DNA from 2 places in the Polaromonas sp. P1_H6 genome. Region 2 is predicted to be linked to the other one. Evidence: predicted binding sites of a transcription regulator. Region 2 holds the regulator's gene; the other holds the start of a gene.
The links. The regulator sigma-54, encoded in region 2, starts transcription at its own class of promoters, with help from an activator protein. The targets are predictions, from matches to a motif close to TGGCANGNAANCTGCTTT.
Positions count from the first base shown of each region.

Region 1: the regulator sigma-54 is predicted to act here: its motif matches at 6,217-6,234, upstream of AC1D1F_RS21560 (ANTAR domain-containing response regulator).

Region 1 covers NZ_JBFUCN010000031.1:33,524-44,237, reverse strand. The annotation lists gene AC1D1F_RS21580 (ATP-binding protein) at 1-2,025, opposite strand, end outside; gene AC1D1F_RS21575 (ABC transporter ATP-binding protein) at 2,098-2,907, opposite strand; gene ntrB (nitrate ABC transporter permease) at 2,927-3,895, opposite strand; gene AC1D1F_RS21565 (CmpA/NrtA family ABC transporter substrate-binding protein) at 3,953-5,197, opposite strand; gene AC1D1F_RS21560 (ANTAR domain-containing response regulator) at 5,575-6,207, opposite strand; gene tsaD (tRNA (adenosine(37)-N6)-threonylcarbamoyltransferase complex transferase subunit TsaD) at 6,401-7,444, shown strand; gene AC1D1F_RS21550 (Hsp20 family protein) at 7,475-7,876, opposite strand; gene AC1D1F_RS21545 (branched-chain amino acid ABC transporter substrate-binding protein) at 8,017-9,282, shown strand; gene AC1D1F_RS21540 (pyridoxal phosphate-dependent aminotransferase) at 9,337-10,524, shown strand; gene rpsO (30S ribosomal protein S15) at 10,669-10,714, shown strand, end outside.
Region 2 covers NZ_JBFUCN010000022.1:68,069-78,782, forward strand. The annotation lists gene AC1D1F_RS18530 (THUMP domain-containing class I SAM-dependent RNA methyltransferase) at 1-808, opposite strand, end outside; gene AC1D1F_RS18535 (RNA polymerase factor sigma-54) at 950-2,485, opposite strand; gene lptB (LPS export ABC transporter ATP-binding protein) at 2,620-3,402, opposite strand; gene lptA (lipopolysaccharide transport periplasmic protein LptA) at 3,419-4,042, opposite strand; gene AC1D1F_RS18550 (thiol:disulfide interchange protein DsbA/DsbL) at 4,192-4,854, opposite strand; gene AC1D1F_RS18555 (SPOR domain-containing protein) at 4,972-5,610, opposite strand; gene argS (arginine--tRNA ligase) at 5,670-7,355, opposite strand; gene AC1D1F_RS18565 (PsiF family protein) at 7,489-7,785, shown strand; gene AC1D1F_RS18570 (HTH-type transcriptional regulator ArgP) at 7,851-8,774, opposite strand; gene AC1D1F_RS18575 (LysE/ArgO family amino acid transporter) at 8,888-9,520, shown strand; gene AC1D1F_RS18580 (tetratricopeptide repeat protein) at 9,579-10,714, shown strand, end outside.

The sequences.
Region 1 (10,714 bases), on a different contig from region 2:
GCGGCCGGCATGCCGGGACGTTCCGCCGGCGGTGGAGAACCCGGGCTTGAAGATGTTCGCGACGATCTGCCTGTCGCTGAAACTCTCCAACTGCTCGGCGTTGTACCAGCCAAGTTCCAGCAGGCGCCGCCGCATGTCGGCTGCCTTCAGGCCGGCGCCGTCGTCGCGAACGGTGAGCTGCCACTGCCCGGCCTCGTCCTGGCCCAGCGCCACGCTGACCTGGCCTTCGGCGGCTTTGCCGGCGGCCTGCCGCGCGGCGGGTTTTTCCACGCCGTGCACCACGGCGTTGCGCAGCAGCTGGATGGCGATCTCACGCACCAGGTGCATTTTGGCCGGCGGTATATCGGGTGTGCCGGCCATGCGCAGGTCGGTGTTCACGCGTTTGCCGCAGTCAGCGGCCACCTCGGCCGCCAGTTGCGCAAGCGCGGTGTTGAGACCCTGTGGCGAGTCGCCTGAGCCGGACGCTGCGCTATCGCCTGAGCGCTTGCGACTCAGGGCTTTGAAGGCGCCGACCTTGGACAGCAGGTCCTCCAGCGGCAGCGGCAGGGCCAGCAGCGCGTCACCGGTGGCGGCGCCGTTGTCCTTGAGTTTTTGCAGTTCGCTCTCGAACTGGTGCGCCAGCGTGGCCAGGATTTCCAGGCCCAGGGAAGCGGCATCGCCCTTGAAGGCGTGGATGCGGCGGTAGGCGCCGTCCACGGCCTTGAGCACCTGGGCTTCCGAGGCGGCTGAAGAGGTGCTGCGCAGCAGGTCGTTGACTTCCAGCAGCGAGGCCTCGGCGCGCTCGACAAAGGCCCGCATCATGGCCGGCTCGGTCTCGAAGGCCTTGAGCATCATGGACAGCTCTTTTTGCGAGCGCTGGCGCTCGCCGGCCAGCCTGGCCTGCAGTTCGACCTTCTGCGTGATGTCCTGCACGGTGACCAGCAGGTGCCGCACGGCGGCGCCGTCCTGAACCCGGTTGAAATGAAAGGACAGGTAGCGGGCCGTGTCCTGGCCCAGCCGGTTCCTGACGGTGAGTTCGACTTCGGAGAGCGGGTTGATGCCCTGGACCAGTTGCTCCTTCACATGCGGCGAGAACAGCAGCTCGACATAGTCGCGCGCATCGGTCAGGGCTTTGGCGGACACCAGCGTGGACAGCACCTCGAAGAAATTCTGGCCCGGCGCCAGCGTCTTGCCGAACAGCGCGTGGGTCGAAAGGGACAGCTGGGAGCCGAGCTGGTGCCCCGGCGTCAGCAGGAACAGGCCTTCACGGACGCTGGTGAGGATTTCACGGGTTTCCTCGGTCGCCGCTTCAATCGCGGCGTCGGAGATTTTCAGGCGCCTCAGGAACTTGAACAGGATGAAGGCGAAATTCAGCAGGGCCAGCACGATGCCGCCGGTCTGCACCATGCGCAGCACGCTGGCGCGCGATGCGCCTATCTGCTGTGTTTCGGTCACGAAGTCGTTGGCCGCACCCAGCAGCTGGATGTTGTGGGCCTGGCTGTAGGCCAGCGCGGCGGCCAGCTCCTGCTGCGTGAAGTTGTCGCCGGCCAGCAGCGGCTGGAGCAGGGCGAAGTAGGGCTTCCAGACCAGCTCCACCTTTTCCTCGAGCTCACGGCCGCGGCTGGACACCACGGGCTCCAGGTAGACCGGCTTGCCGTCGCCGCCCGGAATGGTGCCGCCTTCGCGAAACGCCAGTTGCGACACCTGGAAGATTTTGGCGCCCGCGCGCAGCTCCGCCAGGGTTTCGGGCTTGTAGGCTGCGCCCGAGACGCGCATGGCGTCAAGCTCCAGCAGGGTGCGCGCGACGCGTTGCGAGACGACGCGCTGGCGCCCCGAGAGGTTGATGGCCACGGTGTCCTGGTCGATCTTGAACGAGGTGTAGAAGTTCAGGACCAGCACCCCGAGGTCGAACAGCAGGAAGAAGGCGACCGCGATGATGATTTCGCGGTACTTTCCGAGCGAGGCAAGGCCTTGCGAAGGCGCGGTGCGCGTGCCCTGGGGGACAACGATTCTGTCGGCGCCTCGAACAGGCAAAACAGCAGACATGGAAACCCTCCCTATGCTAATTTTTGTGGCGGTCGCCGCGCCCTTTCGCGGCGCGGGTTCCCGTGGGCTCTGTCAGGCCGCTTTTTCGACGTGGCCCTGGCGTGTGTAGAGAAAATCGATCACGGCCTTGCGGTAGCCCAGGTAGCGGATGTCCTCGGCCAGCGCCACGCGCGAGCGGGGCCGCGGCAGTTCGACCTGCAGGATTTCGCCGATCGTGGCCGAGGGGCCGTTGGTCATCATCACGATGCGGTCCGAGAGCAGCACCGCCTCGTCGACGTCATGGGTCACCATCACCACCGTGCTCTGCGTGGTCGCCACGATCTGCAGCAGCTCGTCCTGCAGCTTGGCGCGGGTCAACGCGTCCAGCGCGCCGAAGGGTTCGTCGAGCAGCAGCACCTTGGGCTCCATCGACAGCGCGCGCGCGATGCCGACGCGCTGCTTCATGCCGCCCGATATTTCGCCGGGGCGCTTTTGCGCCGCCGCGGTCAGTCCGACCATGGCCAGCGCCGCATCGGTGCGGGCCTTGAGCTGGGCCTTGTTTTCAGTTGCCGAGAAGACGCGCTCGACTGCCAGGTAGACGTTTTCAAAACAGGTCAGCCAGGGCAGCAGCGAGTGGTTCTGGAACACCACGGCGCGCTCGGGCCCGGGTCCGGCGATTTCACGGTTGGCGCACAGCAGGCTGCCCTCGGTGGGCGTCGTCAGGCCGGCGATCAGGTTCAGCAGCGTGGACTTGCCGCAGCCCGAATGGCCGATCAGCGCGACGAACTCGCCCTTGGCGACCGTCAGGTTGATGTTCTGCAGCGCACGGAACGGCCCTTTTTTTGTCTTGAAGGTTTGCGCTACGCCCTGGATCTCGATGTACTTGGTGGTGAAGGATGTCATGGCTTGGTTCCTTTCGAGATCAGTTCTTGACTTCTTCAAACGTGAAGGCGGTGGCCAGCTTGATCAGGGCGAACTCCAGCACCAGGCCGACGATGCCGATCACGAAGATCGCGATGATGATGTTCTTGACGTTGAGGTTGTTCCACTCGTCCCAGACCCAGAAGCCGATGCCGACGCCGCCGGTCAGCATCTCGGCCGCGACGATCACCAGCCAGGCGGTACCGACGGCCAGGCGCACGCCGGTCAGCATGTAAGGCAGCACGGCGGGGAAGAGGATCTTGGTGACGATCTTCCATTCGCTGAGGTTGAGCACGCGCGCCACATTCATGTAGTCCTGCGGCACGCGCTGCACGCCGACGGCGGTGTTGATGATCATGGGCCAGATCGAGCAGATGAAGATGGTCCAGATGGCGGCCGGGTTGGCGCCCTTGAACACCAGCAGGCCTATCGGCAGCCAGGCCAGCGGTGAGACCGGGCGCAGCAGGCTGATCAGCGGGTTGAACATGCGGCTCAAAAAGTTGAAGCGGCCGATCATGAAACCGACCGGGATGCCGACAACGGCCGCCATGCCGAAGCCCATGGCCACGCGCTTGAGCGAGGACAGCACGTTCCAGCCCACGCCCTGGTCGTTGGGGCCCTTGCTGTAGAAGGGGTCGCTGAAGATCTGCACCGCCTGCGTGAAGGTGTCCCTGGGCGAGGGAATGCTGCCGCCCGTGCCCATGAAGACCAGCTCCCATACCAGCACCAGCAGGCCCAGGCCCAGCAGGGGCGGCAGCAGGGCCAGCCAGAGAAAAGAGGCGTCCCAGGGCGCGCGCGCCGGCGGGGTGGCGGCGGCCGCCTGCACCGCGGGGGAAGGGGTGGTGGGATTTGTCATGTCGTTGGCGGCGGGCGCCGATGGAAGGGCGCCGGTATCCCGGGCTCGGGCTTTGTCGCCGCCGCGGGCCGCGGGCGCGGCCTCGAGCGGGCTGTGGAATACGGCACTGACCATGGCGTGACCTCTTTGCGTGGGGTGGAAGGTTCGGTGGGCGGGTGGCGGGGCGCGGGCCTAGGCGTGAACCTTGAAGCTGTCGGCGTACTTTTTCGGGTCCTTGCCGTCCCAGACCGTGCCGTCCATCAGCTTGCTGCTGCGCATGATCTCTTTGGGAACGCTGGCCTTGGCGGCCGTGGCTGCCTGCTTGTAGACGTCGATGTGGTTGATCTGCTTGGCAATGCCCAGGTAGTCGGGATGCTCCTTGATCAGGCCCCAGCGCTTGTGCTGCGTGAGGAACCACATGCCGTCGGAGAGGTAAGGGAAGCTCACCGCACCGTCGTTGTAGAACTTCATGTAGTTGGGGTCGTCCCAGGTCTTGCCCATGCCGTTCTGGTAGCGGCCCAGGATGCGCTGGTTGATGGCGTCGACGCTGGTGTTGACGTAGCTCTTGTCGGCCACGGTCTCGGCCATCTTGTTCTTGTTGGAGAGGCTGGCGTCAATCCATTTGCCGGCCTCGATGATGGCGGCGGTGACGGCGCGCGCGGTGTTGGGGTATTTCTTGACGAAGTCGGCGGTGGTGCCCAGCACTTTTTCGGGATGATCCTTCCAGACGTCCTGGGTGGTCACTGCGGTCACGCCTATGCCGTCGATGATGGCGCGGTGGCCCCAGGGCTCGCCCACGCAGAAGCCGTCCATATTGCCCACGCGCATATTGGCCACCATCTGCGGCGGCGGCACGGTGATGACCTTGGCGTCCTTCATCGGGTTGATGCCGTTGGCGGCCAGCCAGTAGTACAGCCACATGGCGTGCGTGCCGGTGGGAAAGGTCTGGGCGAAGGTGTATTCGCGCTTGTCGCTGGCCATCAGCTTGGCCAGGCCCGCGCCGTCGACGGCGCCCTTGTCGGCGAGCTTCTTGGACAGCGTGATGGCCTGGCCGTTGTTGTTGAGCGTCATCAGCACGGCCATGTCCTTCTTGGGGCCGGCCGTGCCCATGTGCACGCCGTAGACCAGGCCGTAAAGCACGTGGGCGAAGTCCAGTTCGCCGTTGACCAGCTTGTCGCGCACGCCGGCCCAGCTGGCTTCCTTGGTCGGGATGATCTTGACGCCGTATTTCTGGTCTATGCCCAGTACCGAGGCCATCACCACCGAGGCGCAGTCGGTCAGGGGGATGAAGCCGATCTTGACTTCCTTTTTCTCGGGCGCGTCGGAGCCTTGGGCATACACGGCGGCGCGCAGGGCGGGGTTGATGCCCACGGCGCCCACGGCCGCGGCCTGCAGCACGGTGCGGCGTGTCAGCGAAGATTTCAGCAGTTCAGTCATGTGTCGGCTCCAGGTAAAAAAAGCAAAAGACAAAAACAAAAAAGGCGCTCGACCCGGGCAGCCACGTTGAACGTGATGCAGGGTGCGAACGCCTTTGTTCCTTGGGGCACCACACACTTCGCCGTTGAAGTGCTGTGCCGGATGGCCATCATTGACCAGTGCCTAGGGCATTGCAAAAGCTGTGCCAGGGTTGGCCAGCGTTGCCAAAAGAGTTGTTCTTGAGAGTGGAGATGCCAGGGAAGTCTTCTTGTGCCTGCAATCACGCACGCCCTGAAAAAACTTCACATGGTCGAAGCGCCGCGATGTGGATCCCGATAGGTGCACCTGATTTGTGCGCTGCACCAATTGAGGGTGGCCGGGGCGGCCAAGCCGGTGGATCAGCCCAGCAGGTCCAGGGCGTCCAGCATGCGCTGGGCCACTTCGCCAAGCCGCAGGCCCTTGTCCATGGCGGCCTTGCGCAGCTTTTCGTAGGCGGCCTGCTCCGAGAGTCCCTGGCGCTGCATCAGCATGCCCTTGGCCCGGTCTATGACCTTGCGCTCATGCAGCTCGGTTTTGGCGTGCGCCAGTTCCTTGCGCAGGCCCTGCTCGTGCTCAAAGCGCGCCATGGCCACGTCCAGGATGGGACGGATACGGTCCGGGGACAGGCCGGCCACCACATAGGCTGACACGCCGGCAGCGACGGCGTCCTTGACGTGGCTGGTGTCGTTGTCATTGGTGAACAGCACGATGGGCCGACGGGCGTCCCGGGTCGCCATCACCACGTGCTCCAGCGAATCGCGGGCTTCGCTTTCGGCGTCCACGATGATCATGTCGGGTTGCAGTTGCGCCAGTCGTTCGTCCAGGAAGGTGTCGGCCGGGAGCACCGCGACGATGTTGTAACCGTTCTCCAGCAGCCCGATGCGCAACTGGCGAGAGCGTTCGGCCAGTTCCCGCGCATGGGCGTCATCGGATACGGACTCCAGCAGGTCCGGGGCGATGATGACAAGGCGCAGGGATTGGGACGGTGTCATGGAGCCGTAAGTGCAAGAAACGTGCCCCCACGGTCGCGCACTTCGTGTCGCTCCCTGCCCCGCCGAGGGGGCCGCCCGCCTGCGGCCCGGCAAAGCCGGTTCCGCGGCTCATGCTGGTGTGAAGAACTTCACGGTCGCAAGTTGGGATGGTTCGCCTCCTTTGGGGGCATTGCCTAAACCTTACACTCGAATGATGGTAGTTCTTGGAATCGAATCGAGTTGTGACGAAACCGGTGTGGCGCTGGTGGATGCCAGCGGCAGTGCCGTGCCGCGCCTGCTGTCGCACGCCCTGTTCAGCCAGATCGACATGCACCAGGCTTATGGCGGTGTGGTGCCTGAGCTGGCGAGCCGGGACCATATCCGGCGTGTTTTGCCTTTGACGCACCAGGTGATGGCGGAGGCGGGCAGCAGCCTGGCACAGGTCGACGTGGTGGCTTACACGCGCGGGCCCGGTCTTGCGGGAGCGCTGCTGGTGGGCGCTGGCGTAGCCTGTTCGCTGGCAGCGGCGCTGGGCAAACCGGCCATGGGGGTGCATCACCTGGAGGGCCACCTGCTGTCGCCTTTCCTGAGCGCGGATCCGCCTGAGTTTCCTTTTGTGGCCTTGCTGGTCTCCGGCGGGCACACGCAGCTGATGCGGGTGGACCGCGTGGGCAGCTACGAGCTGCTCGGTGAAACCATTGACGACGCGGCCGGCGAGGCTTTTGACAAGTCGGCCAAGCTCATGGGCCTGCCTTATCCCGGTGGACCGCATCTGTCCAAACTGGCAGAGGGGGGCGACGGGACCGCTTTCAAGCTGCCGCGGCCTTTGCTGCACAGCGGCGACCTGGACTTTTCGTTTGCCGGGCTCAAGACCGCAGTGCTGACGCAGGCCAAAAAGCTGGGGCCGGACCTGGAAAGCCGCAAGGCTGACCTGGCGGCGGCCACGCAGGCGGCAATTGTGGAGGTGCTGGTGAAGAAGTCATTGGCCGCCATGGCGCAAACCGGGCTCAAGCGGCTGGTGGTGGCGGGCGGCGTTGGCGCCAATGCTTTGCTGCGCAGTCAACTCAATGCTGTGTGCAAGCAGCGCGGTATTCGTGTGCATTACCCCGAACTGCATTTGTGCACCGACAACGGCGCCATGATCGCGCTTGCTGCCGGCATGCGGCTGCAAACCGGGCTTGAAGCGCTAAAGCGCAGCTACACCTTTGACGTGAAGCCGCGCTGGAATCTTGTGGAATTGCAGGCAGAGCCGGCCTGAGCCGTACCGCCTGAAGTCCGGACGATCCAATTACTGGATATCGAGGTGCGTCACGTTGCTGACGGGGACCTTCTTGGCCAGCGCCAACGTCAGCACACCGTTTTCCAGCTTGGCGCTGCTGTTGGCGGTGTCGATTTCCAGCGGGAAGCGCCAGGCAGCCTTGATCTTGCGGGGAGCATCTTCCTTGCTGGACACGCGAACCACGTCGCCTTCGATGCCGATGTCCAGATGCTCGCGGGCCAGGCCGGGAACGTCGAGTTGCAGGCTATAGGCCTTTTCAAGGTCTTCGACGCTGGCGGATTTGGCGGCGCCGGTGTCGGAGAGCGAGGTGAAGGTGTCGTTGAGGAATTTTTCGAGTGCGCCGTTGCTCACGACGGGTGCATAGTGGCGATGAAAAGCGCGAGCGGGGCGGTTGGCGAGAGAGTAAAACATGGCGATTCCTTGATGGGTTAACAAGGGGCGGTTTCCCCTTACACTGCGCGGCGTTCACCGTGATTGCCGCATGCACACCAGTTAGGTGTGCTGCCGTTTTATTCAAGCGAAATCAAGCGAAAACAGGGATCTATTTTTTTATGCATACACACTTGAAACGCCTGTTCACGGCCCTATGTCTCTGCGCCTGCGTGGGGGCCGGCGCGCAAACCGCCAGTCAGCCGCCGGTACGCATCGCATTGATCGAAAGCCTGTCGGGTGCCTTCGCCAACACCGGCGAAGCGGTGTTCCGCAACCTGGTCTGGGCGACCGAGCGCGTCAACGCGCGCGGCGGCGTCAAGCTGGCCGGCGGGCCGCGCAACCTGGTGGTCGAGCGCTACGACAACAAGGGCCAGAACGAAGAGGCGCTGGCGGCCTTGCGCTCGGCGATCGACGACGGCGTGACCATCATCGCGCAGGGCAATTCGTCGGCCATTGCGGCGGTGCTCATCGACGCCATCAACAAACACAACGAGCGCGAGCCGAAAAAACGCGTGCTGTTCCTGAACTACTCGGCGGTCGACCCCGTCCTGACGAACGAGAAGTGCAGCTACTGGCACTTCCGTTTTGACGCGCACGCCGACATGCGCATGGCAGCGCTCATGGACGTGCTCAAGGACGACAAGGCGCTCAAAAGTATTTACCTGATAGGGCAGGACTACAGCTTTGGCCAGGCGGTGCTGCGCGAGGCGCGCAAGCAGTTGGGCGCGCAGCGCCCCGACGTGCAGATCGTGGGCGACGAGCTGCACGCGCTGGGTCGCGTCAAGGATTTCATCCCCTATGCCGTGAAGATCAAGGCCAGCGGCGCGCAGGCGGTGCTCACGGGCAACTGGGGCAACGACCTGACCTTGCTGATCAAGGCCGCCAAGGAAGTGGGCTATGAGGGCAAGTTCTACACCTTCTACGGCAATGCGCTGGGCGTGCCGGGCGCGCTGGGTGATGCCGGCGTGGGCAAGGTGGTGGCCGTGGCCGACTGGTTCCCGAACGAGGCGGGTGCGCAGTCCGAGGCTTTTTACCAGTCCTTCCGCCAGCGTTTCCCCAAGCCGCAGGACGACTATGTGCACATGCGCATGCAGCTGATGGTCGAGGCCCTGGCCCAAAGCCTGGACAAGGCCGGCAGCGCCGAGGCCGGCGCGCTGGCGGCGCAATTGGAGCGTGGTACCGTGAGCTTCGCGGGCCACCAGGGCACGATGCGCGCGCTGGACCACCAGTTCCAGCAGCCGCTGCTGGTGGCGTTGATGGGCAAGCAGGGCTCGCCGGGCGTGAAGTTCGACGTGGAAGGTTCGGGCTACGGTTTTCGTGTCATCAAGACGATTTCGCCCGAGCGGGCCGAGCAGCCGAGCAGCTGCAAGATGGTCCGGCCCTGAGCTTTTATTCCTTTTCTGATTGACAGACGCCGGCAGGCAGATCGAACCATTCCCATGAGACAGGCCGTTTTAAACCTTGAAGAATCCATGATCCGCCAGGTCGCCAATGCCGGCATGGGGCGCAGCGACGTGCTCAAGTTCTGGTTTGGCGAAAGCGACGAGGTCACGCCGGCCTTTATCCGCGACGCGGCGGCCGCCTCGCTGCAGCAGGGCGAGACTTTTTATGCCCACAACCTGGGCCTGGCTGAGTTGCGCGAGGCGATTGCGGGCTATGCCACGGGCCTGCGCTGCCCGGGCGCCGCGCCGATCACGGCCGAACGCATCGCGGTCACGTCGGGCGGCGTCAATGCGCTGATGCTGGCCGTCCAGGCGCTGGTCGATGCGGGCGACGAGGTGGTGGCGGTGACGCCGGTCTGGCCCAACCTGACGGCCCAGCCGGCCATCATGGGTGCGCGGGTCAAGTGCGTCAGCCTCAAGCCGGTGGCGGGTGAATGGCGGCTGGACATGGCTGAGTTGCTGGCCGCCATCACCCCGGCGACCAAGCTGCTGATCGTCAACGCGCCCAACAACCCTACGGGCTGGACCCTGGCGCGCGCCGAGCAGGAGGCCATCCTGGCGCACTGCCGGAAGACCGGTACCTGGATCCTGGCCGACGAGGTCTATGAGCGGCTGTATTACGAGCCCACCCCGAATGGCTGCGCCCCCAGCTTCCTGGACATTGCGGCGCCGGAAGACCGCCTGGTGGTGGTCCACAGCTTTTCCAAAAGCTTTCTGATGACAGGCTGGCGCCTGGGCTGGCTGGTGATGCCGGCCGCCATGACGCCGCACATGGGCAAGCTGGTGGAGTTCAACACCTCCTGCGCGCCGGTGTTCGTGCAGCGGGCCGGGCAGGTGGCCATTGAGCGCACGGCCGAGATCACGCCGCGCGTGGTGGCCCACCTCAAAACCTGCCGCGATACCCTGGTGCCGTTGCTGCAGGCGGTGCCGGGTGTACAGCTGGCGCCGGCCAAGGGCGGTATGTACGCCTTTTTCCGGCTGGAAGACCCCGCCCGCTTCGGCGACTCCCTGGAGACCGCCAAACGCCTGGTCGTGGAGGCCGGGCTGGGCCTGGCGCCCGGCAATGCCTTCATGGTCAACCCGGGGCCCGAAGCCCAGGGCTGGCTGCGCTGGTGTTTCGCCAGCCAGGACGTCGCCAGGTTGGGGCAGGGGGTTGAGCGGCTGAAACGCTGGCTTGGGCTATAATCCAAGGCTCTGCGCAGTTTGAGGCCTTAAATACAGGTTTTTGGCCTTTTGCCTGCCGGAACACGACGAAAGCGGTTTATTCAAGTCCCATGTCGGGAACGCTGCTTCGCTCGCAAGCGCACCTCGGTGCAAGAAAGAGAAAACATGATTGCAAAATCAATCAAGGCCGAAATCGTTCAGGCCAACGCAC
Region 2 (10,714 bases):
CCATGCGGAAGGACACATCGCTGCCGAACACCGGCGCCGTGGGTTCGGTGATGGCGGCCTCGGCCTGGTCCAGCAGGCCGTCCCACACATGGCCCTGGAAGGGCAGGTATTTCTGGAAGGCGAAACGGCGGTTGATGCCTGGCGCGATGTTGCAGGCGATCTGCGCCGCCTCGATGGCGATGGTGCCCGAGCCGCAGCAGGGGTCGTAGAGCGGAACGCCGTCCTTGCACAGCTGGTCCCAGCCGCTGGCGGCGATCATCGCGGCGGCCAGGGTTTCTTTCAGTGGCGCATCGCCCTTGTCTTCGCGCCAGCCGCGTTTGAACAGGGGCTCACCCGAGGTGTCGATGTAAATCGTGACGGTGTCCGTCGTCAGGTGCACATAGACGCGCACGTCGGGCCAGCGCGTATCGACGCTGGGCCGCACGTCGTCGAACTTGGCGCGGAAGCGGTCGGCGATGGCGTCCTTGATCTTCAGCGCCGCGAAGTTCAGGCTCTGCAGCGGGCTGTGCTGGGCGGTGATCTCAACCTTGAAGGTCTGCTTGGGCGTGAACCAGATTTCCCAGGCCACGTTGGCGGCGGCGTTGTAAAGGTCTTGTTCACTGCGGTACTGGTTGTGCTGCAACTCGATCAGCACGCGCTGGGCCAGGCGGCTGTGCAGGTTGAGCTGCAGCGCGTCGCGCCAGGAAGCCTGCAACTGCACGCCGGCGCGCCAGGCCTTGCCCTGGATGCCGGTGACGCGCTGCACCTCGGTGGCCAGCAAGGCCTCGACGCCGGCGGCGCACGGTAAAAACAATTGGAGCTGGTTCATGTCGGACTCTTCAAAAGGGCTGCTGGAAATTCGATTATCGGGATGCAGGGCAAGGCGCACGGAGCGCAGGAACCGGAATGCACTTGGGTGCATGAGGATTCCGAGCACCGCGCAACGCCGCCATGCGCCCGAGAATCGGATTTACAGTGATTTGCGTAAATTAGCCGGCGCGATGCGCAAAGCCTCTCGGTACTTGGCCACGGTGCGGCGCGCGCATTCGATGCCCTGCTCCTTGAGCATTTCGGAAATCTGGTTGTCGCTGAGCGGCTTTTTCAGGCTCTCGGAGGAGACGAACTGCTTGATCAGCGCGCGCACGGCGGTGCTGGAAGCGTTGCCGCCGGTTTCGGTGCCCAGCGCGGAGCCGAAGAAGTATTTGAGCTCAAAAGTGCCGAAGGGCGTGCCCATGTACTTGGCGGTGGTCACGCGCGAAATCGTGGACTCATGCAGGCCCAGTTCGTCGGCGATCTCGCGCAGCACCAGCGGGCGCATGGCGAGTTCGCCGTGCGTGAAGAAGTTTTTCTGCCGCTCGACGATGGCGCTGCTCACGCGCAGGATGGTGTCGAAGCGCTGCTGGATGTTCTTGATGAACCAGCGCGCCTCCTGCAGACGCTGCTGTAGCGCCTGGCCGCCCTGGCCCTTGTGCTGCTTGAGGGCGTTGGCGTAGATGTCGTGCACGCGCAGGCGCGGCATCACGTCGCCGTTGAGCGAGACCTTGAAACCCCGGCCCGACTTCACGACGATGACGTCGGGCACGATCAGGTTGCGCTCCACGTTCACGAAGCGGCGGCCGGGTTTGGGGTCGAGCCGGCCTATCACGGCAATCGCGCCCCGGACGGCGGCTTCGGTGAATCCGCACAGGTGCGACAGGCGCTTCAGGTCGCGTTTGGCCAGCAGCTCCATGGGCTGCTTGCACATGGCGATAGCGGCGCGGGTCTCTTCGCAGTCCTTGCAGTCCAGCAACTGCAGGCCCAGGCATTCGGCCAGGTTGCGCGCGCCCACGCCGGCCGGCTCCATGTGGTGCAGCAGCTTGAGCGCCATGGCAAAACGCTGCTCAAGGTCCTCGGCCTGTTCCAGGTCATCCCCGGCCAGGCCCGCCGCGAGCGAGGCCAGGCTGTCTTCGAGGTAGCCGTCGTCATTGAGCGACTCGATCAGGAAATGCAGGGCCGCGCGGTCCTCTTCGGACAGGCGCAGGCCCAACGACTGGCGGTGCAAATGGTCTTGCAGCGACTCGTGGGCGCCCGTCAGGTCGGAGGCCTCAGTGTCGCCCTCGTCGTTGTTGTTCTTGCGCGCCGGCGCATCGCTGCCCCATTCGCTGTCGTCGGGCGTGGTCTCCACCGTGCCGTCGCCTTCCCAGCTTTCCTCGAGCTTGGGTTCGGCGCTGACCTCGGCATCGGCGGGGGCCGAAGTCCCGGCATCCTCCGCGCCGCCGCCCGTCGAATCCGCCGCGGATTCAAACTCGCGGCTGTCCTGGCTGACCGGCGTGTTGAGGTGCTCCAGGCCGAACTCTTCGCGCACGGCGGTTTCTTCCGCCACCTCGAGAAACGGGTTTTCGTCGAGCATCTGCTCGACCTCCTGGCTCAGCTCGAGCGTCGACAGCTGCAGCAGCCGTATCGACTGCTGCAGCTGGGGCGTCAGCGCAAGGTGCTGCGAGACGCGGAGCGAGAGGCCCTGCTTCATGTCAAGGAGCTTTGATCGAAGCGCAGAAAAAGTGCGAGCAGGGGCCGCGGAACTGGCTTTGCCAGGCCGCAGGCGCCGCCCCCTCGGGGGGGAGGGAGCTACACGAAGTGAGCGACAACAGGGGGAGTGTCATCCTACATCTTGAAGTGTTCACCGAGGTACACGCGTCGCACATCGGCGTTGTTCACGATCTCGGAGGGCGTGCCCTGGGCCAGCACGTGGCCGTCGCTGATGATGTAGGCGTGGTCGCAGATGCCCAGCGTTTCGCGCACGTTGTGGTCGGTGATCAGCACGCCGATGCCGCGCGACTTCAGGAAGCCGATGATGCGCTGGATCTCGATCACGGCGATCGGGTCAATGCCGGCAAAAGGCTCGTCGAGCAGGATGAAGCGCGGCTGGGTCGCCAGGGCGCGGGCGATCTCGACGCGGCGGCGCTCGCCGCCCGACAGCGCCGGGGCCGGCGAATTGCGCAGGTGGTCCACCCGCAGGTCCTGCAGCAGGCCGTCAAGGCGCGACTCGATCTCGGCGCGGCCCAGCGGCTTGCCGTTCGCGCCCAGCTGCAGTTCGAGCACGGCGCGCACGTTTTCCTCCACCGTGAGCTTGCGAAAGATCGAGGCTTCCTGCGGCAGGTAGCTCAGGCCCAGGCGCGCGCGCAGGTGAATCGGCATGTGCTCGACCGACTGGCCGTCGATGGAGATCTCGCCCGCGTCGGCGCGCACCAGGCCCACGATCATGTAGAACGAAGTCGTCTTGCCGGCGCCGTTGGGGCCCAGCAGGCCCACGACCTCGCCTTTTTGCACGGCCACCGAGACGTCCTGAACGACCTTGCGGCTGCCGTAGGATTTTTGCAGCCCTTGCGCAACGAGGCGGCTGGGGGTCGCGGCCGGGGCCGCCGAAGTGTCAGTCACCACATCCATCTGTGAAAGGTTCTTTCTAGTTCTTTTCAGTGCCCAGCGTGGTGCTGGGGCGCAGGGCGGCGGGCGGGGCCGCGGGAGCGGTGGCCGGCGCCGACGCGGCGGCGCGCGGCGACAGCATGGCGCGTATCCGGCCGCTCGGGTTGGCGGCGGTCTGGTTCTGTGCGCCGCCGTCCACGGTGAAGACGTCGGTGTTGTTGTCGTAGACGATCACGGCGCCGGTGGTTTCGTCCACCAGGGTGGCGCCGTTGTAGCGGCGCACCACGGCGCGCTTGATGAATTTGACGAGGTCGGCGCGGCTGTCGTATTCAATGCGCTCGCCTTCGCCTTCGATGTATTCGTCCACGCCGTCGCGTTTTTTGCGGTAGAAGGCCAGCTTGCCGGGCGCCGCGATGGACACCGCCTGCTGATAGCCTTCGGGGTCCTGCATGACGTCGACGCGCGCGCCGCGCACGATGGTCGTGCCTTTGGTGATCACCACGTTGCCGGTGAACACGCTGGTCTGCTTGAGGTCGTCATAGCGCAGGGCGTCGGCCTCCGCGTTCATGGGCTTGTCCCGGTCGGCTTTTTCAGCCCAGGCCGGAAACGCCGCCCCCAGCGCCAAAGCGGCCGGCAGGATGAGGGAATAAAGGGGGTGTTTCATAAGGCACGAATCTTGCTGCTTTGGGGTTCGGCCATTGTAGCCATGCAAGCCGCGGGAATGGCTTGCACGGGGAATATTAGGGGCATAAAAAAACCCGCCTGGAACGAGGCGGGTTTTGGGGCGGCGGTCCGCTATGGGCCCGGAGCGTCTTATTTGCCTTTGCCGCGCGACTGCGCGATCAGCGCGTCGGTGACCTGCAGGGCGCGGCCCATGCTCTGGGCCAGGGTGGCCGAGGTGTAATACCGCCCGGCAATGCCCAGCGCCGGCACGCCGTCGACCTTGTAGATGTCCTGCAGCTGCGTGGCCTTGCGGGCCTTGGTGGTCACCGTGAAGGAGTTGTACATCTCGACGAACTTGGCTTTGTCGATGCCCTGCTTCTCGGCCCAGGCGGTAATCGAGTCGGCATTGGCGAGCGCGAGTTTTTCCACGTGGATGGCGTAAAACACCTTTTTGTGGAGTTCCTCGACCTTGCCCATGGCCTCCAGCACGTAAAAAAGGCGCTGCTGGGGTTCGAAATCGGGGCGGAAGGCCACCGGCACGCGCCGCACGGTCACATCCTTGGGCGCCTGCTTCATCCAGGCTTCGAGCTGAGGCTCAAAGGCATTGCAATGCGGGCAGCTGTACCAGAAGAACTCGACCACCTCCACCTGGCCGGCGGGGACTTCGGTGGGCGCCGGCTTGTCCAGCGCCAGGTAATCGGCGCCTTCTTTGAAGGCCTTGGCCTGGGCTTGCGCCACGGTGGGCAGGGCGATGCCGCCCAGGGTGGCGACGGCAGCCGAGGCGGCTGTAAACGAAAACTCACGGCGTTGCATCAGATTCTTCTCCTGGTATGACAGAAATGGTGGGTAAGCCGCCCCTCCGGACGGCGGCCCTCAGGGTGCGGGGCACAGGGGTTTGTACACCCGCCTCGTGAAAAGTTCAGCTTATCGTCAGCGCTGCACGCGGACCAGCGCCGTTTCGATGGAATTGTTGTCCAGCCGCTCCTTGGCTTTGTCGGCGTCTTCCTTTTTGTCGAAAGGCCCGAGGCGCACACGGTACACGGTGCGGCCGGCCTGTTCGCGCTCGGTAACCTTGGCCTGCATGCCCAGCAGCATCAGCTTGGCGCGCTGCTGTTCGGCATCTTCGGGCGTGCGGAAGGCGCCGGCCTGGATGAAGTAGCTGAAAGGGTCCACGCCCGGGCTGGACGACAGGCCTTCGACCTTGGCCTTGGCCAGGTCGCCCAGTGGATCGGCCGCGGGGGCGGGCTTGGCGGCGGTTCTGGCGGGCGCCGAGGCGGCGGCCTTGGGGCTGGCGGACGGGTCGGGAACGGCGACGCTGGGCGTTTCGGCGGGACCCTGGGCAGGCGCCGGCGGCTTGGGCTGGTTCTTGCCGGCCAGCGGCGCGTTCGGGTTCCAGTCCTTGTTCTTCTTGGCTTCCGCGGCATCGCTGTCGGGGCTGCGTGCCTGGCTTTTGTTCATGAAAGGCACAGGCACCTTGGTGATGTAGACCGCCACGGCCAGCGCGGCGCCCAGGCCGATCAAGGCGCCAATCACCAAACCCAGCAGGGTTCCGCCTCTTTGAGTGTTCATTCCCTTGCCCACGTTCATTGTCTTGTCCTGAAAATTAGGGTGCTACCGGCATGCTTGCATTACATCTTGCGCGGGGCGCTCACGCCCAGCACCGCGAGGCCATTGTGCAACACCTGCGCGGTCGCCGCGACCAGTGCCAGCCGGGCGCGCTTGACGGCCTCGTCATCGACCAGGATGCGTTCGGCATCGTAATAGCTGTGGTAGTTCGCGGCCAGCTCGCGCAGGTAAAACGCCACGTCGTGCGGCGCCAGGCCGGCTGCGGCGTTGGCCAGCATCTCGGGGTATTTGGCCAGCAGCAGCATCAGCGCCTGGGCCTGCGGGCTGTCCAGCGCCGACAGGTCAGCAGACTTCAGGCTGGCTTCGTCGCCGCCCTGGCCGGCCCAGGTGGTCAGGATGGAGCAGATGCGCGCGTGCGCGTACTGCACGTAGTACACCGGGTTCTCGTTGTTCTTGGCGAGCGCCAGGTCGATGTCGAAGATGTATTCGGTGTCGGGCTTGCGGCTGAGCAGAAAGAAACGCACGGCATCGGCGCTGGTCCATTCGATCAGGTCGCGCAGGGTGACGTAGCTGCCGGCGCGCTTGGAGATTTTGACCTCTTCGCCGTTGCGCATCACGCGCACCATGGTGTGCAGCACGTAGTCGGGGTAGCCCTGGGGGATGCCCTCGCCGGCGGCCTGCAGCCCGGCGCGCACGCGGGCGATGGTGCCGTGGTGGTCCATGCCCTGGATGTTGATCGCCTTGCCGAAGCCGCGCTCCCATTTGGCCAGGTGGTAGGCCACGTCGGGCACGAAGTAGGTATAGCTGCCGTCGCTCTTTTTCATCACGCGGTCTTTGTCGTCGCCGTAGTCGGTCGACTTCAGCCACAGCGCGCCGTCCTGCTCATAGGTCTTGCCGGCGTCTTTGAGTTTGGCCACAGTGGCGTCGACGCGGCCCGAGCTGTACAGGCTGGACTCGAGGTAATAGTTGTCGAACTTCACCGAGAAGGCCTTGAGGTCCAGGTCTTGCTCGTGGCGCAGGTAGGCCACGGCGAACTGGCGTATCGAGTCCATGTCTTCCACGTCGCCCGAGGCGGTGAATTCGCGGTCGTCCGAGCTGACCGTCTTTTTCGCCAGGAAGTCGGCCGCGATGTCGGCGATGTAGTCGCCGTTGTAGGCCGATTCGGGCCAGCCGGCGTCGTCGGGCTTGAGGCCCTTGGCGCGCGCCTGGGTACTGGCCGCCAGGGTCTGAATCTGCACGCCCGCGTCGTTGTAATAGAACTCGCGCCACACCTGCGCGCCCTGGGTGGCGAAGAGGTTGCAGATCGCATCGCCCAGCGCGGCCTGCCGGCCGTGGCCTACATGCAGAGGGCCGGTCGGGTTGGCCGAGACGAACTCGACGATCATGCGCCGCCCGCTGCCCTCGGCTTGCGTGCCGTAGGTGGCGCCGGCCTGCAGCACCTCGCGCACGGTTTCCTGCTTGGCGGCGGGCTTGAGGCGGATGTTGATGAAGCCGGGGCCGGCGATCTCGATGGCGTCCACCCAGCGCTCGAAAGCCGGGGCCTTGAGCAAAATGCCGCGCAGGCTTTCGGCGACCTGGCGCGGATTCAGTTTGAGCGGCTTGGCCAGCTGCATGGCGGCCGTGCAGGCGAGGTCGCCGTGGGCCGCCACCTTGGGGGATTCAAACGCGGCCTTGTCGCCCGCGCCGGGGGAAAGTTCTTCCAGGCCCGCGGCCAGGGCCGTGAGCAGGTCTTTTTTAATCGAGAGCATCGGCTGATTTTACGGTTAAGCCATGCGCCGTCCGGGGCCCGCAGATACCCGGTCATCGAATTTGCCCGGCCCGGCGTTATGTGTTGGAATTCCAGCCGGAACTCAATCCCGATTCCCAACCCATGGAGCCATCATGAAAAAGCTGTTATCCCTGACCGCCTTCGCATTTGCCGCCGCCGCCATCCTGTCTCCGGTGGCGCATGCCGCGGACGCTCCCGCCAAGACCGCGCAGCAGACCAAGATGGGCACCTGCAACAAGGACGCCGAGGGCAAGAAGGGCGATGAGCGCAAGGCCTTCATGAAGGAATGCCTGAGCGCCAAGGCCGCGGCACCCACCCAGCAAACCAAGATGAAAACCTGCAACGCCGACGCCAAGGGCAAAAAAGGCGACGAGCGCAAGGCCTTCATGAAAGAGTGCCTGAGCAAGTAAACCAGCCCAGTTTCAGCACGGCAGCCTGCCAGGGACGACCCGGCAGGCTGTTTTTTTTGCCCGCGTCAATCCTGCAGCAACTGCTGCTTCGCCGCCTGCTTGACGGCCTGCGTCAGCCGCTGCGCCGCCAGCGGCTCGCGTGCCCAGTGCTGCCAGTACAGCCGCACGTCGACCGCGCAGCCCGGCAACACTTCCTGCAGCGGCGGGCGGTGGGTGCGCGCCGCCAGCAGGATGTCGGGCACCATGCCCCAGCCCATGCCGAGTTCCAGCGCGAGCTCGAAGGCATCGACGGCCGGCACGAAGTGGCGCGGGTAGAGCGCATCCTTCAATTTGAAATGTTGGGCCAGAAAGGCGTCCTGCAGCGCGTCCTTGCGGTTGAAGATCACGGCCGGGCTGGCCAGCAGGCGGTGGGCCAGGCGATTGGGCCCCGCCGCCTGGCCGCCCGCCGCGGGCTCGCTCCACTGCGCGACCAGCGCCGGCGAGGCCATGCAGCGGTAGCGCATCACGCCCAACGGTTCGGCCACGCAGCCGCGCATGGCCTGGGCCAGCGTGGTCACGCAGCCGGTGACGTCGCCGCTTTTGAGCGCATCGTGGGTGTGGTCCTGGTCGTCCACTACCACGTCCAGCAACAGGCCATGCCCATGCAGCACCGGTGCAACGCCCGGTAAAAACCAGCTGCTCAGGGAATCCGCATTCACCGCCACGCTGAGGCTTTGCAGGCGCCCGGCCTTGCCACCGCCCTGCAGGCCCGCCAGCAAATCAGACTCCATCAGCCGCAGCTGCCGCACATGGCCGAGCAAGGCCTGGCCGGCCGGCGTGGCGCGCACCTGCTTGCCCCGCACCAGCAGGCGCTGGCCCAGCGCGTTTTCCAGCGATTTGATGCGCAGGGACACGGCGGCCAGGGTCAGGCTCAGGGCTTTGGCGGCATCGCCGAAGCTGCCGTGTTCGATCACGGCGGCCAGGGCGTCCAGTTGTCGGGCGTCGAGCATATTTGATTAATCAAGTATTAATTGATCAAAGCTAGTTTTAGTTAACTTTGTTTAAGCATTATCGGCTTTACGGGACACTGCGTACAGAACCGACATCTATTCAAAGAACCGCCATGAACCCCCTTGCCGCCCCCGCTTTCCTGACCGGCATGGTCCTGAGCCTTTCGCTGATCATGGCCATAGGCCCGCAAAACGCCCACGTGATACGCATGGGCCTGTTGCGCCAGCACCTGTGGCTCACGGTCGCCGTCTGCGTGCTGACCGACGTGGCGTTAATCGGCCTGGGCGTGATGGGGTTGGCGCAACTGGGCGGCCTGTCCGACAAACTGCTGGGCGCGATGACGGGCGCGGGCGCGCTGGTGCTGATGGTTTATGGCGCGCAGGCGATGCGGCGCTTTTTGCAGCCGGCGCCGCAGGCGGCCGACGGCGCGCCGCTCGCCGACCAGGCCATCTCGCGCCGCAAGGCCATCGGCCTGGCGCTCGCGCTCTCCTGGCTCAATCCCCATGCCTGGCTGGATACGGCGGTGGTGATAGGCACGGCCTCGCTAGCCTATGCGCAGCCCGACAATGCGGTCTTCGGCCTGGGCGCCATCACCGGTTCGCTGCTGTGGTTCACCGGCCTGGGTGTTGCCTTGTGGTGCGTGGGGCGCCGGCTCAATTCACCGGTGGTGTGGCGCGCCATGGATTTGCTGGTCGCGCTGATGATGTGGGGCACGGCCTTCTGGCTGGTGCGCGGCCTGCTTTAAAAGGTGAGGCGCACTGCGCACGATACAGTGTGAGTCCCTGGTCACAAATAGGAAGCGTATGGGGGTGTTCAATTGGTTGAGGAAAGCCGTCCTCAATGCAGGGACGCAGGCGAGCCCCGTTAAAGCGCTGGAAGGTGCGCACGGCACATCGACGGCAATCGACCAAACACCGCCGGGCGATATCCTCAGGCGCCGCGGAAATGCCCTTCTCGCTGAAGGCAAGCTGGACGAGGCCACAAGCAGTTACCGTGAGGCCATTGCCCTCAACCCGCAGGACGCTGATGCCTGCCTCAATCTTGGGTTCGCCCTCAGTGAACAACAGCGTTACCAAGAAGCGGAACATGCGCTCCAGCGGAGCCTGGACATCAAACCGGGACAGGCTGACGCTTTTTATTTTCTCGGTTTGATGGCCAAAAGGCAGGGCAAACCAGAGATCGCCATAGAAAACTTCATTCGGGTGCTCGACCTCAAGCGGGACTTCGAGCTTGTGTATGGCGATTTGTGCCAGATGCTGGTGGAAAGCGGGCAAATCGGGCGCGCCAGGGAAATTGTCCTCAAGGGAATTGCCGCCTACCCGGAGATGATGGATCTTCACGCGCAGCTCGGCAGCCTGTATGCGTACGAGAACGATCTGGAGCGGGCCATTCATTGTTTTCAGGCAGCGTTGAAGCTTCAACCGGATCATGCGCAGGTTCATGGCCGGCTGGGAGAAGTGTTCCGCAGGTCCAACAGGTTTGAGGATGCGTTGGCGAGTTATGACAAGCTGGTCGCCCTGGACCCGAACTCCGCGGAGGCATTCAACAACCGCGGCATTGCGCTTGGAGGGCTGGACCGGCATGAAGACGCGTTGGCGTCCTTTCAGCTGGCATTGGCCTTGGAGCCGCGGCATGCGAAGGCCTTGGGTAACCTCGGTGAAATGCTGGGGTGCTTGCGCCGCCACCATGAGGCTGCGCGTGCCTTTTCGCGGCTGATCGACATTGAGCCGGAATATCCCTATGCCCTTGGCGCATTGTTTTATTCAAAAAGGTACTCGTGTGACTGGTCGCAGTATGAGTTGGACCTGGAGCGATTGAATACTGCGGTCATGAAGGGGAGAAAAGCGATCGAGCCATTCACATTTCTGGCGGCGACACAGTCGGCGGCCGCACTGTTGCAGTGCGCGCGGACACACGCCGCCGAGGCGTGCCCGCCCTC